2 linked regions of the Nitrobacter winogradskyi Nb-255 genome follow. The protein of the gene in region 1 interacts with the protein of each later gene in a pairwise test. Links are inferred from orthologs where the notes say so. Each region holds a gene or a part of one and is shown on either strand. Other genes may lie near its edges.

Region 1 (6,773 bases):
AGGGTATCGCCGTCGGGATGGCCACCGCGATCCCGCCGCACAATGCAGCCGAGCTTTGCGACGCCGCGCTGCACCTGATCGACAAGCCGGACGCGAAGTCGACGTCGCTGCTGAAATGGGTCAAGGGGCCGGACTTTCCGACCGGCGGCATCATCATCGATTCCAAGGAGAGCATCGCCGAGGCCTACGCGACCGGAAGGGGCGCTTTCCGTACCCGCGCCAAGTGGCATCGCGAGGAGGGCGCGCGCGGCACATGGGTGATCGTCGTCACCGAGATTCCGTGGCTGGTGCAGAAGTCGCGGCTGATCGAGAAGATCGCCGAACTGCTCAACGAGAAGAAGCTGCCGCTGGTCGGCGACATCAGGGACGAGTCGGCCGAAGACATCCGCGTCGTCATCGAGCCGAAGTCGCGCAACGTCGATCCTGAACTGGTAATGGAATCGCTGTTCAGGCTCACCGAGCTTGAGAGCCGCATTTCATTGAACCTCAACGTTCTGATCAAGGGCAAGATTCCGAAGGTCGTCGGCCTCGCGGAATGCCTTCGCGAATGGCTCGACCATCTGCGCGACGTGCTGTTGCGCCGTTCGGCCCATCGCAAGGCGCAGATCGAGCATCGGCTCGAAGTGCTTGGCGGCTACCTGATCGCCTATCTGAACATCGACGAGGTCATCAGGATCATCCGCACCGAGGACGAGCCGAAGCCGGCCTTGATAAAGGCGTTCAAGCTGACGGAAGTCCAGGCGGAGGCTATCCTCAATATGCGCCTGCGCAGCCTGCGCAAGCTCGAGGAAATGGAGATACGCACCGAGGACAAGGACCTTCGGGCGGAACTCAAGGGCATCAACGCCGTGCTTGGCTCCGAAGCCAGGCAGTGGGAGAAGGTCGGCGAACAGGTGCGCAACGTGCGCGACATGTTCGGCCCCAGGACGCCGCTCGGCAAGCGCCGCACCGTTTTTGCGGACGCGCCCGAGCATGACCTCGCCGCGCTTGAAGAATCGCTGGTCGAGCGTGAGCCGGTCACGGTCGTCGTATCCGACAAGGGATGGGTGCGGACGCTGAAAGGCCACGTCGAGGATCTTTCGAACCTGTCCTTCAAGACCGACGACAAGCTGGGCTTCGCGTTCTTTGCTGAAACCACGTCGAAGCTGTTGCTGTTCGCCACCAACGGAAAATTCTATTCGCTTGACGTCGCGAAGCTGCCGGGCGGACGCGGCCATGGCGAACCGATCCGCCTGTTCATCGATCTGGAACAGGACGCGGCGATCGTGTCGCTGTTCGTCCACACCGGCGGGCGCAAGTTCCTGATCGCGAGCCATGAAGGGCAGGGGTTCGTCGTCAATGAGGACGATTGCGTCAGCACGACGCGCAAGGGCAAGCAGGTGCTCAACGTCGAGATGCCGAACGAAGCGAAAGCGATCACGACGGTCGCGGGCGATCAGGTCGCGGTCATCGGCACCAACCACAAGATGGTGGTCTTCCCGCTCGATCAGGTGCCGGAGATGGCGCGCGGCCGCGGCGTGCGGCTGCAGAAATACAAGGATGCGGGCCTGTCCGACGTCGCGGTGTTCAATTCGAAGATCGGCCTGACGTGGAAGGACTCCGCGGGCCGCGAGCAGAGCTTGAGCTGGAAGGATCTGTCCGACTGGCGCGGCAACCGCGCCGACGCCGGACGCCTCGCGCACGGCCTGCCGAAGTCGAACAAGTTCGGCCGGGCGATTTGATCTCGTTAACAGATATAGCGTTTTCGAGCGAAGCATATCCTCGGGCTTGACCCGAGGATGGATACCGGTTCGCATGAAGAAAACGCGTCAAATCAGAATACTGGACATCTGAGCGGATGCCGACGATGACCGTGACGATCTATCACAATCCGTCCTGCAGCAAGTCCCGCGATACGCTGGCGATGATCCGGCAAGGCGGCGAAGAGCCGGTGATTATCGAGTATCTCAAGCATCCGCCGGACCGCTCACGGCTTCGCGCGCTGGCTGACGCCATGGGACTGCCCATACGCGGGCTGCTGCGGGAGAACGGCTCACCCTACGAGGAACTTGATCTCGGCAATCCCAAATGGACCGATGACCAGCTTCTCGATTTCATCCTGGCCCATCCGATCCTGCTTCAGCGTCCCATCGTGGAAACGCCGAAGGGCGTGCGGATTTGCCGTCCTCCCGAAAGGGTGCTCGATCTGCTGACTTCTCCCGCCGCCGGGGAAGGCGGCGAGAACACCCAGCGTTAGTTGCGGGGCGTGCACGCTTCGCGAGCGCAGAAGCCATGACCAGACGACAAGTTGAGCGCGACCGGCGCGTCGCGCTGAATAGGTAGTCGCGAATCCGCCCGCGCCTTGGCGCTAAATGCATTTGCAAATGAGTTGCAATAAAGTTATAGTTGGTCCATACGGGGTCAATGGATGTGAAAACACCTGCATTGACGCCCGAACCGGTACCGGAGCCGTCGCAGGGACCCCTTTCGACGAAGGCTGGCTGGCATTCGGAAGCGTCAGCCCGCCCAAGTCTTGAGGAGGTCCATGCGACGGTGCTGGTTCCCGCGGACGGGCACTGGCTGCGCCGCCTTTTTGCCTTTGCGGGGCCGGGGTATATGGTCTCGGTGGGGTACATGGACCCCGGCAACTGGGCCACGGACATCGCTGGCGGCTCGCAATTCGGCTACACGCTGTTATCCGTCATCCTGTTGTCGAACCTCATGGCGATCCTGTTGCAGGCGCTGGCGGCGCGGCTCGGGATCGCCGTCGGCCTTGATCTCGCGCAGGCATGCCGCGCCAGCTACTCGCGGCCCGTCAACTTCATGCTCTGGCTGGCCTGTGAGGCCGCAATCATCGCCTGCGATCTGGCCGAGGTGATCGGCACGGCGATTGCTTTGCAGCTGCTGTTCGGCATTCCGCTGATCGGCGGCGCGCTGATCGCCGCGCTGGATGCTTTTTTGCTGTTGCTATTGATGAACCGAGGCTTCCGCTTCCTCGAGGCTTTCGTGGTCGCGCTGTTGATCGTGATCGCGGTTTGCTTTGCGATCCAGATTGTCGCCGCCGCGCCGCCGGTCGCCGAGATTTTGCGCGGCTTCGCGCCGTCGCGCGAGATCGTCACCAATCCTGAGATGCTCTACATCGCCATCGGCATCATCGGCGCGACGGTCATGCCGCATAATCTCTATCTGCATTCGTCGATCGTGCAGACCAGGGCTTATCCGCGCACCAACGAGGGCCGGCGGACCGCGATCCGATGGGCGACCGCCGACAGTACGATAGCGTTGATGCTGGCCCTGTTCGTCAACGCCGCCATCCTGATCGTGGCCGCAGCGGTGTTTCACGGCAGCGGCCACACCGAGGTGGCCGAAATCGGCGACGCGTTCAAGCTGCTGTCGCCGCTGCTCGGTCTCGGCATTGCCTCGACATTGTTCGCAGTCGCTCTTCTCGCCTCCGGCATCAACTCCACGGTGACGGCGACGCTCGCGGGCCAGATCGTGATGGAAGGCTTTCTGCATTTGCGGATGCCGATGTGGGCGCGGCGGCTCGTCACGCGCGGCATAGCCATTGTGCCCGTTATCGTCGTCACGGCCATCTATGGCGACAGCGGCACCGCGCAGCTTCTGGTTCTCAGCCAGGTCGTGCTGTCGATGCAGTTGCCGTTCGCGGTGATCCCGCTGGTCCGCTTCGTCTCGGACCGGCGCAAGATGGGTCAGTTCGCGATTTCAACCGGAACTGCCGCCACAGCATGGATCGTTGCCGGCCTGATCGTGATCCTGAATGTGAAGCTGCTGGCGGACACGTTCGCCGGATAGACCGCAGCATTGGACGCAGGCTGATCTGCTCTATTCTGTCGTCTCGTGCTTCGTTTCGCCGTCAGCATCGACACGCAGCCAGCCCGTGGGCGCAAGGCGCTGCTGTGGCAGGAAGCGGCCCTTGTAATCCATCTTCCGCGATCCCTCGATCCAGTAGCCAAGATACACATAGGGCAGGCCCAGTTGCCGCGCGCGGGATATGTGATCGAGGATCATGAAGGTGCCGAACGAACGGTTCTGCTCTGAAGGATCGAAGAACGAATAGACCATGGAGAGTCCGTCGCTCAACACATCGGTGAGCGCCACTCCCACAAGATCGCCGCGTTTGTTATCGACGCGATCCGCGCCGCGCCGGCGATATTCGATGATGCGGGTCTCGACGTGGCTGTCTTCCACCATCATCGCGTAATCCAGCACCGTCATATCGGCCATGCCGCCGTGGCGATGTCTCTGGTCCAGATAGGCGCGGAATATCGAATATTGCTCTGACGTCGGCGTTGCGGCACGCAGGCTGCCGGTGATGTCGGCGTTGCGCGCCAGCACCCTGCGAGCCCCGCGCGACAACTGAAACTCATCAGCGATGACCCGTACGGAAACGCAGGCGCGGCACTGGTCGCACGCCGGACGGTAGGCGATCGACTGGCTGCGGCGAAAACCGCCATGGGTGAGCAGATCGTTGAGTTCGCCCGCCTTTTCGCCGACCAGATGGGTAAATACCTTGCGTTCGCTGCGATCGGGCAGATACGGACACGGCGAAGGCGCCGTCAGATAGAATTGCGGTGTGTCACGCGAGTGCTGGGTCACGGCGCCTTGTCAGTCTCCGAAACAGATTGAGTTCCAGCATCGCGCTCCCGAGGCTGACCGTCAATCCGGGTTGCCGCCATATCAATAGCTTCCAGATGGTTGCGCGGCGGTCGCAAGATCTGAATTGATGATGACGGTTCCCAGCAACATGTCATGCAGCATGCGGCGCCGGTTGTTGAACAGGCCGACCAGCAGAATCAGCGGCGTAAATATCGACACCGAGATCCAGAACAGGATCGCGTGCATGGCGCCGAGCACAAAGTAACTCCGCTCCCCGGACCAGGTTCGCATTTCCAGACCCATGGCCCGCATCCCGATCGTCGCCGAATGCCGGCCGCCGAGTGATGCGCCGTAATAGAAGACGGCCCAGATCAGGGAGGCGGGCGAGACCAGCCAGAACAGCGCCCATCCGAAGCCGAGCGTGATGATCCCAAGCATCGCGATGAAGATCACGCCGATGATCACGGGTATCGAAAGCACCAGCAGATCGATCAGGAACGCAAAAAAACGTCGGACCAGAACACCGCGAAACAGCTCGGGCTGCATCCAGGGGTCAAACGAGCCACGCTGGAACCCGGCGGAGTCGCCGCCGGGGGCGTTGTCGAAGTCACCATCGGGCATGTCCCATCCTCCACGGCGCTCAGCCAAGAGACCTTCCGCTTCTGATAAAGTATGAAGCGCCCTTCGAGATGGCGACGTGCTGTCGGGGTTGCAACCCCCAGGCAGGCTCAGAGGAGCGGACGGAGATCGCCGGGGAGGAGGGGACGTCAGCGGTTCTGTTTCAGCTTCTCCGCCGCCTCCGCCGCAAAATAGGTGAGCACGCCATCGGCGCCGGCGCGCTTGAAGGCGACGAGGCTTTCCATCATCGCCCGGTCGCGATCGATCCAGCCGTTGCCGGCGGCGGCCGCGATCATCGCGTACTCGCCCGACACCTGGTAGGCGAAGGTCGGCATTCCGAACGTGTCCTTTACGCGCCGCACGATGTCGAGATAGGGCATTCCCGGCTTCACCAGCACCATGTCGGCGCCCTCCGCGATATCGAGTTCGACTTCGCGCAGAGCTTCATCGGAGTTGGCGCTGTCCATCTGGTATGTGCGTTTATCTCCCGTGAGCGCCTTGGCCGAGCCGATGGCGTCGCGGAACGGGCCGTAAAACGCGGATGCATACTTCGCGGCATAGGCCATGATCTGCACATCGACGAACCCGGCCTCGTCCAGGGCTCTTCGAATTGCACCGACGCGGCCGTCCATCATGTCGGACGGCGCGACGATGTCGCAACCGGCTTCCGCCTGCACCAGCGCCTGCTGGACCAGCACCGCGACGGTCTCGTCGTTGAGGATCCTGCCGTCCTCGACCAGACCGTCATGGCCATGACTGGTGAAGGGATCGAGCGCCACATCGCAAAGTACGCCGAGGTCCGGAAACTCCCGCTTGATGGCCCTGACCGACTTGCAGACCAGATTCTTGGCGTTGAGGGCTTCGCTGCCGGAGAGGTCCCGCAAGGCGGGATCGGTATAGGGGAAAAGCGCGATGCAAGGGATGTTCAGCTCGAGCGCCCGTTCCGCGTCCCGCACGCATTCGTCCACGCTGAGACGGTCGACACCGGGCATGGAGGGGACGGGCGTCCGCCTGTCGGCGCCATCGGCGACGAACAGCGGCCAGATGAGATCGTCGGTGGTCAGAACGCTTTCGCGGACCAGGCGGCGCGCCCATTCCGCCTTGCGGTTACGGCGGAGGCGGGCGACGAGATCGAGCGGAGCGGCTGTTGCGGCATCGCGGCGGGGTCCATCCCGCATTTCAATGGGACGCCCGTATTTTATCGCCATGTTGCCGACACTCCTGAAGGCCAGAACCGAACCGGTTTTATGTAGCACCAGGAACCGGCTTCGTCACCGCGCTCATGCCCCTCGACGCAATGCAATTGATTTTATGGTTCCGGAACGCCATGAAGCGAGTTCGCACGGCTGTGTGGGTTCCGGTTATGAGCATCCTGATGTCTAAAACCTCATCGCGCGAGCAGGTCTCGCGAGATCAAGCCATGCTGGTGGCGGGAAGTCCGACGGCCCGGACGGAGACCGATGACAATCTCTGGACCGGGCGACTGGTGGTGTTTCTGCGGGTCATGGCGATGCTGTCGCTGGCCGTCGGGCTCTATCATTGGGCTCAGGTGACCGGAT
Region 2 (6,653 bases), 1.9 Mb from region 1 along the record:
ATCGGACGTCACCCGGATCGTCGAATACGCGGCGAGCACCGGAAAGCGCTCGTTTGCCGCGATGGTGCCCGAGAACGCCTACGGCAATGTCGTGGAGGCGGCCTTCAAGCAGACGGTTGGCCGTCGCGGCGGGCGGATCGCCGCATTCGAGAAATACGGCTCCGATCGCGCCAGCGCCGCGCGGAACGTTGCACAGTCGCTCCGCTCGGCCGACGCGCTGCTGATCGCCGATGATGGCGATACGGTGGTTTCGGTCGCCGCCGCGCTCACGGCGGCGGGCGCGAATCTGCGCAACGTCCAGCTTCTCGGCACCGGGCTGTGGGACAATCCTCGCGTGTTCTCCAGCACGACACTGCACGGGGGGCTCTATGCCGCTCCAGATCCGGCGGGCTTCCGCGCCTTCGCAGGCCGCTACCGCACCAAGTTCGGCGGTGAGCCGGTGCGTACGGCGACCCTTGCCTATGATGCGGTCGCGCTGGTGGCGGCTCTCGCCCGTACTCAGGGATCGCAGCGCTTCGCGGCGGAAACGCTGACCAACGCCTCCGGCTTTGCCGGCATCGACGGCTTGTTTCGATTCCGTTCCGACGGCACCAATCAGCGCGGCCTCGCCGTCATGCGCGTCGCATCCGGCGGCGGCCAGTCAGTGGCAGGCTCGCCAAAAAGTTTTGGCGCCTGATCCGGATTGTTATGAAGCGCGGTCTTCACGCCAACCGGTATCCAGCCTCGGGTCAAGCTCGAGGACATGCTCCGCTCGAAAAGGCTATAGCCTTAACTTTTTGATCGAGCATGATCCCGAAAACCGGTTTCCAATTTTCGGGATCATGCTCTATGCGGCGAGATCGGCCACCACGGCATCGAGGACGGGGAAGCCATCCTGCGTGACGCGCAAACGGCCGTCGGTGCTGATCATGATCGCGCCTTCGTCACGGAGGATCGCGATGCGCCGGGGATCAAGAGAGCGGCCCGACAGCGCCGCGTAGCGCCGCGGATCGATGCCCTCGCGCAAGCGCAGTCCCATGAGCAGGAATTCGTCGGCGCGCTCTTCGCTGTTCAACGGGTCATCGGCGACAATTCCGTTGCCGTTCGCCTCGACGCGCATGAGCCAGGCTTCGGGCCGCTTCTCGGTGGCGATGGCGTGCCTGACGCCGTCGATGTCGAGGCGACCGTGCGCTCCGGGGCCGATGCCCGCATATTCCTGACCGCGCCAGTAGACCAGATTGTGCCGGCATTCCGCGCCCGGCCGCGCATGGTTCGAGATCTCGTAAGCGGGCAGGCCATGACGCGCGCAGACGTCCTGCGTGACGTCGTACAAGTCTCGCGCCATCGCCTCATCGGGGGTCTTGAGCTTCCCCGCCGCATGCAGGTCGAAAAACGGCGTCCCCGCTTCGATCGTCAATTGATAGAGCGACAGATGCTCCGCCGCCTCCGAGATCGCGCGCTGCAACTCCCCGGCCCACATCGCCGGTGTCTGGTCCGGACGCGCATAGATCAGATCGAAGGAATAGCGATCGAAGACCGAGCGCGCGATCGCAACCGCATCCTGCGCCTCGCGCGCCGTGTGCAGCCGACCGAGCGCCTTCAGCGAGGAATCGTCGAGCGCCTGCACCCCGAGCGAGACCCGATTGACGCCCGCGGCGCGGTAGCCGCGGAATCGTGTGGCCTCCACGCTGGTCGGATTGGCTTCCAGCGTGACCTCGACGTCATCGGCAACGCTCCAATGCTTTCCGATTGCGTCGAGAATGGCGCCCACGGTCTGCGGCCGCATCAGGGACGGCGTGCCGCCGCCGAGGAAAATCGAGGACACCGTGCGTCCGCGCGAGCGGGCCGCCGTGGTCTCGATCTCGCGCGCGAAAGCCCGTGTAAAGCGTTCTTCATCGATCGGCGCGTGGCGCACGTGACTGTTGAAATCGCAATACGGACACTTCGACAGGCAGAACGGCCAGTGGATGTAAACGCCGAACGCAGCGGCCGGATCAGCGGGGCTCAAGGGCAATCTCCGCCAGTTTCACGAATGCGCGGGCGCGATGCGACAGGCCAAGACCGCGCGGCGGAAGCCCATGCTTCTCGATGCCGGCCATCTCGCCGAAGGTGCGGCCGTGCCCGTCCGGCAGAAATACCGGATCATAGCCGAAACCGGCCGTGCCCCGCGGCGGCCAGACCAGCGTGCCGTCCACGCGGCCTTCGACTTCCTGGAGATGGCCGTCCGGCCACGCGACGCAGAGCGCCGAAATGAAGTGAGCCTTACGCTGGTCCGCGCTGGTCGCGCCGCGCTCCTGCAGAAGGCGCTCGATCCGCGCCATCGCCGCGGAAAAATCCGCAGGTTTGCCGGCCCATCGTGCGGAGTGGATGCCCGGCGCGCCGTCGAGCGCATCGACGACCAGGCCGGAATCATCGGCAAAGGCCGGAAGCTTTGCGCTCAGGGCAGCAGAGGTCGCCTTGATCCGGGCATTGGCGCGGAAATCCTCGCCTGTTTCCTCAGGCTCGTCGAGACCGAGTTCGCCCGCGGAGACCGCTTCGACGCCATAAGGCGCAAGCAGCTCGCGGATCTCGGCGAGCTTGCCGGGATTGTGGGTGGCGATCACGAGCTTGCCGGCGATTCGACGATGCATGACCGATCGGACTTCAGCTTCTTGTTCTGAAAGGTTTTCCTGACGCGACGGGAAGCCCGCTTCGCTGGAAAACGCGACAGGACGCAAGTCCTGCGGATGAACCGCGCAAGCGGCGAATCACGCCACCGCCATTTTCTGCAAATCCACCAGCCGCGCGACCCCTTTTTTCGCCAGCGCCATCAGCGCGAGAAACTCATCATCGGAGAAAGGCACCTTTTCGGCGGTTCCCTGCACCTCGATGATGCGTCCTTCGCCGGTCATCACGAAGTTTGCGTCTGTATCGGCTTCCGAATCCTCGGCATAGTCTAGATCGAGGACAGGCGTGCCGTTGTAGATGCCGCAGGAGATCGCCGCGACATTGCCTCGAAGCACGCCGGCCTTGAGCATGTTGCGGGCCTTCATCCAGTTGACGCAGTCGGCCAGCGCGACCCAGGCGCCGGTGATCGACGCGGTGCGCGTGCCGCCGTCGGCCTGAATGACGTCGCAATCGATCGTGATCTGGCGCTCGCCGAGCGCCTCGAGATCGACCGCGGCCCGCAGGGAACGGCCGATCAGGCGCTGGATTTCGACGGTCCGGCCGCCCTGCTTGCCGGCGGAGGCCTCGCGCCGGGTCCGCTCCAGCGTGGCGCGAGGCAGCATTCCGTATTCGGCCGTCACCCAGCCCCGGCCCTGGCCCTTGAGCCATGGCGGCAGCCGCTCCTCGAGCGTCGCGGTGACCAGCACATGGGTATCGCCGAACTTCACCAAGCAGGAGCCTTCGGCGTATTTGACCACGCCTCGTTCCAGCGACACGGCGCGCAGTTCATCCGGTGCACGACGGCTAGGTCGCATGGGAACCCCTCCAGCAATTCATGAGAATCTTCGTGCCGTGCTTTTAGGGGTGGGGAGCCGCACCGGCAAGGGTCAGACTTGCAATTGCTCTCAGAACCGCAATTGCCCAAAGCCTGCTTGTAACTGGTGCGAGGGAGAGACAGATTAGAAGCGGTCTCAGGCACGACGAACATTATGCGCGGGAGATAATAGCGTTGGCCCATCACGATCCGATTGGTCTGATTGCACCGAACGCCGGGCTTGCCCAGTTGAACGAGCGCTCGCGCGACATTTTTCGCCAGATCGTCGAGAGCTATCTTGCAACGGGCGAACCCGTGGGCTCCCGCAACATTTCCCGGCTGATCGCGGTGCCGCTCTCTCCGGCCTCGGTCCGCAATGTGATGTCCGATCTCGAACAGCTCGGGCTGATTTACGCGCCGCACACCTCGGCCGGGCGCCTGCCGACCGAGCTCGGCCTGCGTTTTTTTGTCGATGCCCTGATGCAGGTTGGAGATCTCACCGAACCGGAACGCCAATCGATCCAGAGCCAGCTCGCGTCGGTCGGCAAGGCGCAATCGGTCGAGGCCGCGCTGGAGGAAGCCTTGACGCGGCTGTCCGGATTGACCCGGACGGCGGCGGTGGTGCTGACGGCGAAATCAAACGTGCGCTTGAAGCATATCGAGTTTGTCAGGCTGGAGCCCGACAAGGCGCTGGTGGTGCTGGTCGCAGAAGACGGACAGGTCGAAAATCGCGTGCTGACGCTCCCTTCCGGCGTTCCGGCCTCAGCGCTGACGGAAGCATCCAATTTTCTGAATGCCCGGATTCGCGGCCGGACGCTCGCCGAGGCCCGGCTCGAGCTGGAAACCGCGCTGGCGCAAAGCAAGGCGGAGCTCGATCAGCTCACACAAAAAATCGTCGCGGCCGGAATCGCGAGCTGGTCCGGCGGCGACAGCGACGACCGCCAATTGATCGTGCGAGGCCACGCCAACCTGCTCGAGGACCTGCACGCGATGGAGGACCTCGAACGGGTGCGGCTATTGTTCGACGACCTTGAAACCAAGCGCGAGGTGATCGATCTGCTTGGCCGCGCCGAGCGCGCCGACGGCGTGCGGATCTTCATCGGCTCGGAAAACAAGCTGTTCTCGCTGTCCGGATCATCGACGATCATCGCACCCTACAGCGATGGCGCCGGTCATATCGTTGGCGTTCTCGGCGTGATCGGACCCACCCGGCTGAACTACGCGCGCGTGATCCCGATGGTGGACTACGCCGCGCGCATCGTCAGCCAGATGCTCGGCAGGTGAGCCGGACCCGCCACGCTTGATTTTTACGCCTGAACCACGATATCCCGCACGACCATTCCTTTCCATTCGAGACAATTGCGAGAAGGCTGCGTAATGACCGATTCCGACGGCAAAACAGACAAGTCCGGCGAACCGGCTGCGGAGGTCGAGCCGGTGGTATCCAAGCCGTATGTCATGCCGGACGATCCCGAGGACGATGCGCTCGACGCGCTGAACAAGCAGCTCGCAGAGGCGAAAGATCGGACGTTGCGCACGCTGGCGGAGATGGAGAATCTGCGCAAGCGTACGGCGCGGGAGGTCTCGGACGCTCGAACCTACGGCATCTCGGGCTTCGCGCGCGACGTTCTGGAGATCGCCGACAATCTGCAGCGCGCGCTTGATGCGGTGCCGGCGGACGCTCGCGCGGCGCCAGATCCCGGCCTGAAAGCCCTGATCGAGGGCGTGGAGCTGACCGAACGCTCGCTGCACAACGCTCTGGAAAAGCATGGCGTGAAAAAATTTGATCCGGCGGGCGAAAAATTCGATCCCAACGTCCATCAGGCCATGTACGAAGTTCCCGATCCGTCGATCCCCGTCGGCACGGTCGCCCAGGTCATTCAAGCCGGCTACATGATCGGAGAGCGGGTGCTGCGCCCGGCGCTGGTGGGCGTTGCGAAGGGCGGAGCCAAGGCGGCCGCGCCGGAATAATGGCAGCGCGCGTCGGATCAAGATCACGGAGCCACGCTTCTGATTTGAATCAGAAGCGTGAGAGGTTAACGCGGCCGGATACCGTCACGAACCGCGCGGAAGCGCGGAAAAACGTCCGACCATTCGCTCCGCGGCGTGCTTCCGATCAGACGCATCGCCGTTTTTCCGCTGCCGAACACGAGCCACTGCACCACGGTTACCGGCGTATTCGTTCGCGTGTTGGTGCCATCGATTCGCGTTTCGAAGCCGGGCGATCCGTTGATCCGGATCGGCTCCGACATGGTGATGCGTCCCTCACGCAGGTTCGGGATCGTGGCTGCGACGTCGCGCGCGAACCGGCTCCGATCATCCGGCCGCTCCGGGACCGAACCGATCGGGCTGATGATGATGAAGGCTCTGCTGTCGATGTTGTTTTCCGTTTCCGCATCGGACAACAGGATGACGGCTCCCGGCGTAAGCGTCCGGATCAATTTGAAGGAGCTCAGTTCGCTCAGCTTGAAGGGCAGCAGGCCCAGTTGCTCCTCGAGCGGGACTTCCTTGCGCAGGGCGACCGTTGCGAACATCTTCTGCACGGCCTCATCGGAATAGATCTTCGCGACATTCTCCGGCACCTGCGCCGCGACGTATCCGGAAAAGGTGCCGCCCGAAATCACCATTGAGTAGCGCCGGACATTGTCTTCACCGTTCTTGGCGGATTCGACGATGAAATAACCCTGCCCGCTCGCGGTCTCGAGACCTTGCGGCTTTGGACCTCGGGGGTCGACGGCGTTCGACTTCGCGACAGTTTCCACGTCTCTAAAAGCGGCGGCGGGGAGTTCGGCGACGACGACCTTGACGCGCTGATCCGCGGTCTCAAAACCCGGAAATGTCTTCGCGGGGTTGAGGCCTATCAGCGGAACCAGCCCGATCCGGCTGCCCGGCGCATAGATCACGTCGCTGGCGAGGGACGGATTGGCGCCGCTCAGCAGGCAGAGAATGGCAAATACGTGCAGAAAATGTCTCATGCGCGCTTATCTGGATTTGCATTGAGGCCGTTCAATGATCGTCAGGCCAGCGGTCCGGGAAGATGATTCAGATGATGCATTCTACGAAACCTGACTGCCGCATCAAGCGCATCAGCCGTCGGCGCAGGGCACCGCCAGCCGTCTTCACCATGGCCCAAGACGACTGGGCCGGCTAGGTTAATTATCGGCTTGTCCGGATCGTCCCTGGCTGACAGGGACGCAAAAGAATTGCGTTTTCA

The links.
Region 2: the proteins of NWI_RS09980 (region 1) and grpE interact in binary tests that used the Escherichia coli proteins (3 or more experiments, as listed by UniProt). The link is inferred for Nitrobacter winogradskyi Nb-255 from one-to-one orthologs.

Annotation. Positions count from the first base shown.
Region 1 is NC_007406.1:2,094,033-2,100,805, reverse strand. The notes cover bases 1,736-4,597. They hold NWI_RS09980 (Nramp family divalent metal transporter), read left to right. Parts: upstream 1,736-2,403; coding sequence 2,404-3,792; downstream 3,793-4,597. Other genes in these bases: NWI_RS09975 (arginyltransferase), read right to left, coding at 3,823-4,596; arsC (arsenate reductase (glutaredoxin)), read left to right, coding at 1,847-2,236. In the rest of the region: parC (DNA topoisomerase IV subunit A), read left to right, coding at 1-1,721; NWI_RS09970 (RDD family protein), read right to left, coding at 4,678-5,217; hemB (porphobilinogen synthase), read right to left, coding at 5,364-6,422; NWI_RS09960 (DUF6163 family protein), read left to right, coding at 6,590-6,773. UniProt on the Escherichia coli protein: H(+)-stimulated, divalent metal cation uptake system. Involved in manganese and iron uptake. Can also transport cadmium, cobalt, zinc and to a lesser extent nickel and copper. Involved in response to reactive oxygen.
Region 2 is NC_007406.1:220,337-226,989, forward strand. The notes cover bases 3,872-6,613. They hold grpE (nucleotide exchange factor GrpE), read left to right. Parts: upstream 3,872-4,816; coding sequence 4,817-5,410; downstream 5,411-6,613. Other genes in these bases: hrcA (heat-inducible transcriptional repressor HrcA), read left to right, coding at 3,872-4,723; NWI_RS01025 (hypothetical protein), read right to left, coding at 5,476-6,414. Outside these bases: NWI_RS00995 (penicillin-binding protein activator), read left to right, coding at 1-676; radical SAM family heme chaperone HemW, read right to left, coding at 827-1,987; rdgB (RdgB/HAM1 family non-canonical purine NTP pyrophosphatase), read right to left, coding at 1,974-2,609; rph (ribonuclease PH), read right to left, coding at 2,727-3,440; more of hrcA, read left to right, coding at 3,635-3,871. UniProt on the Escherichia coli protein: Participates actively in the response to hyperosmotic and heat shock by preventing the aggregation of stress-denatured proteins, in association with DnaK and GrpE. It is the nucleotide exchange factor for DnaK and may function as a thermosensor.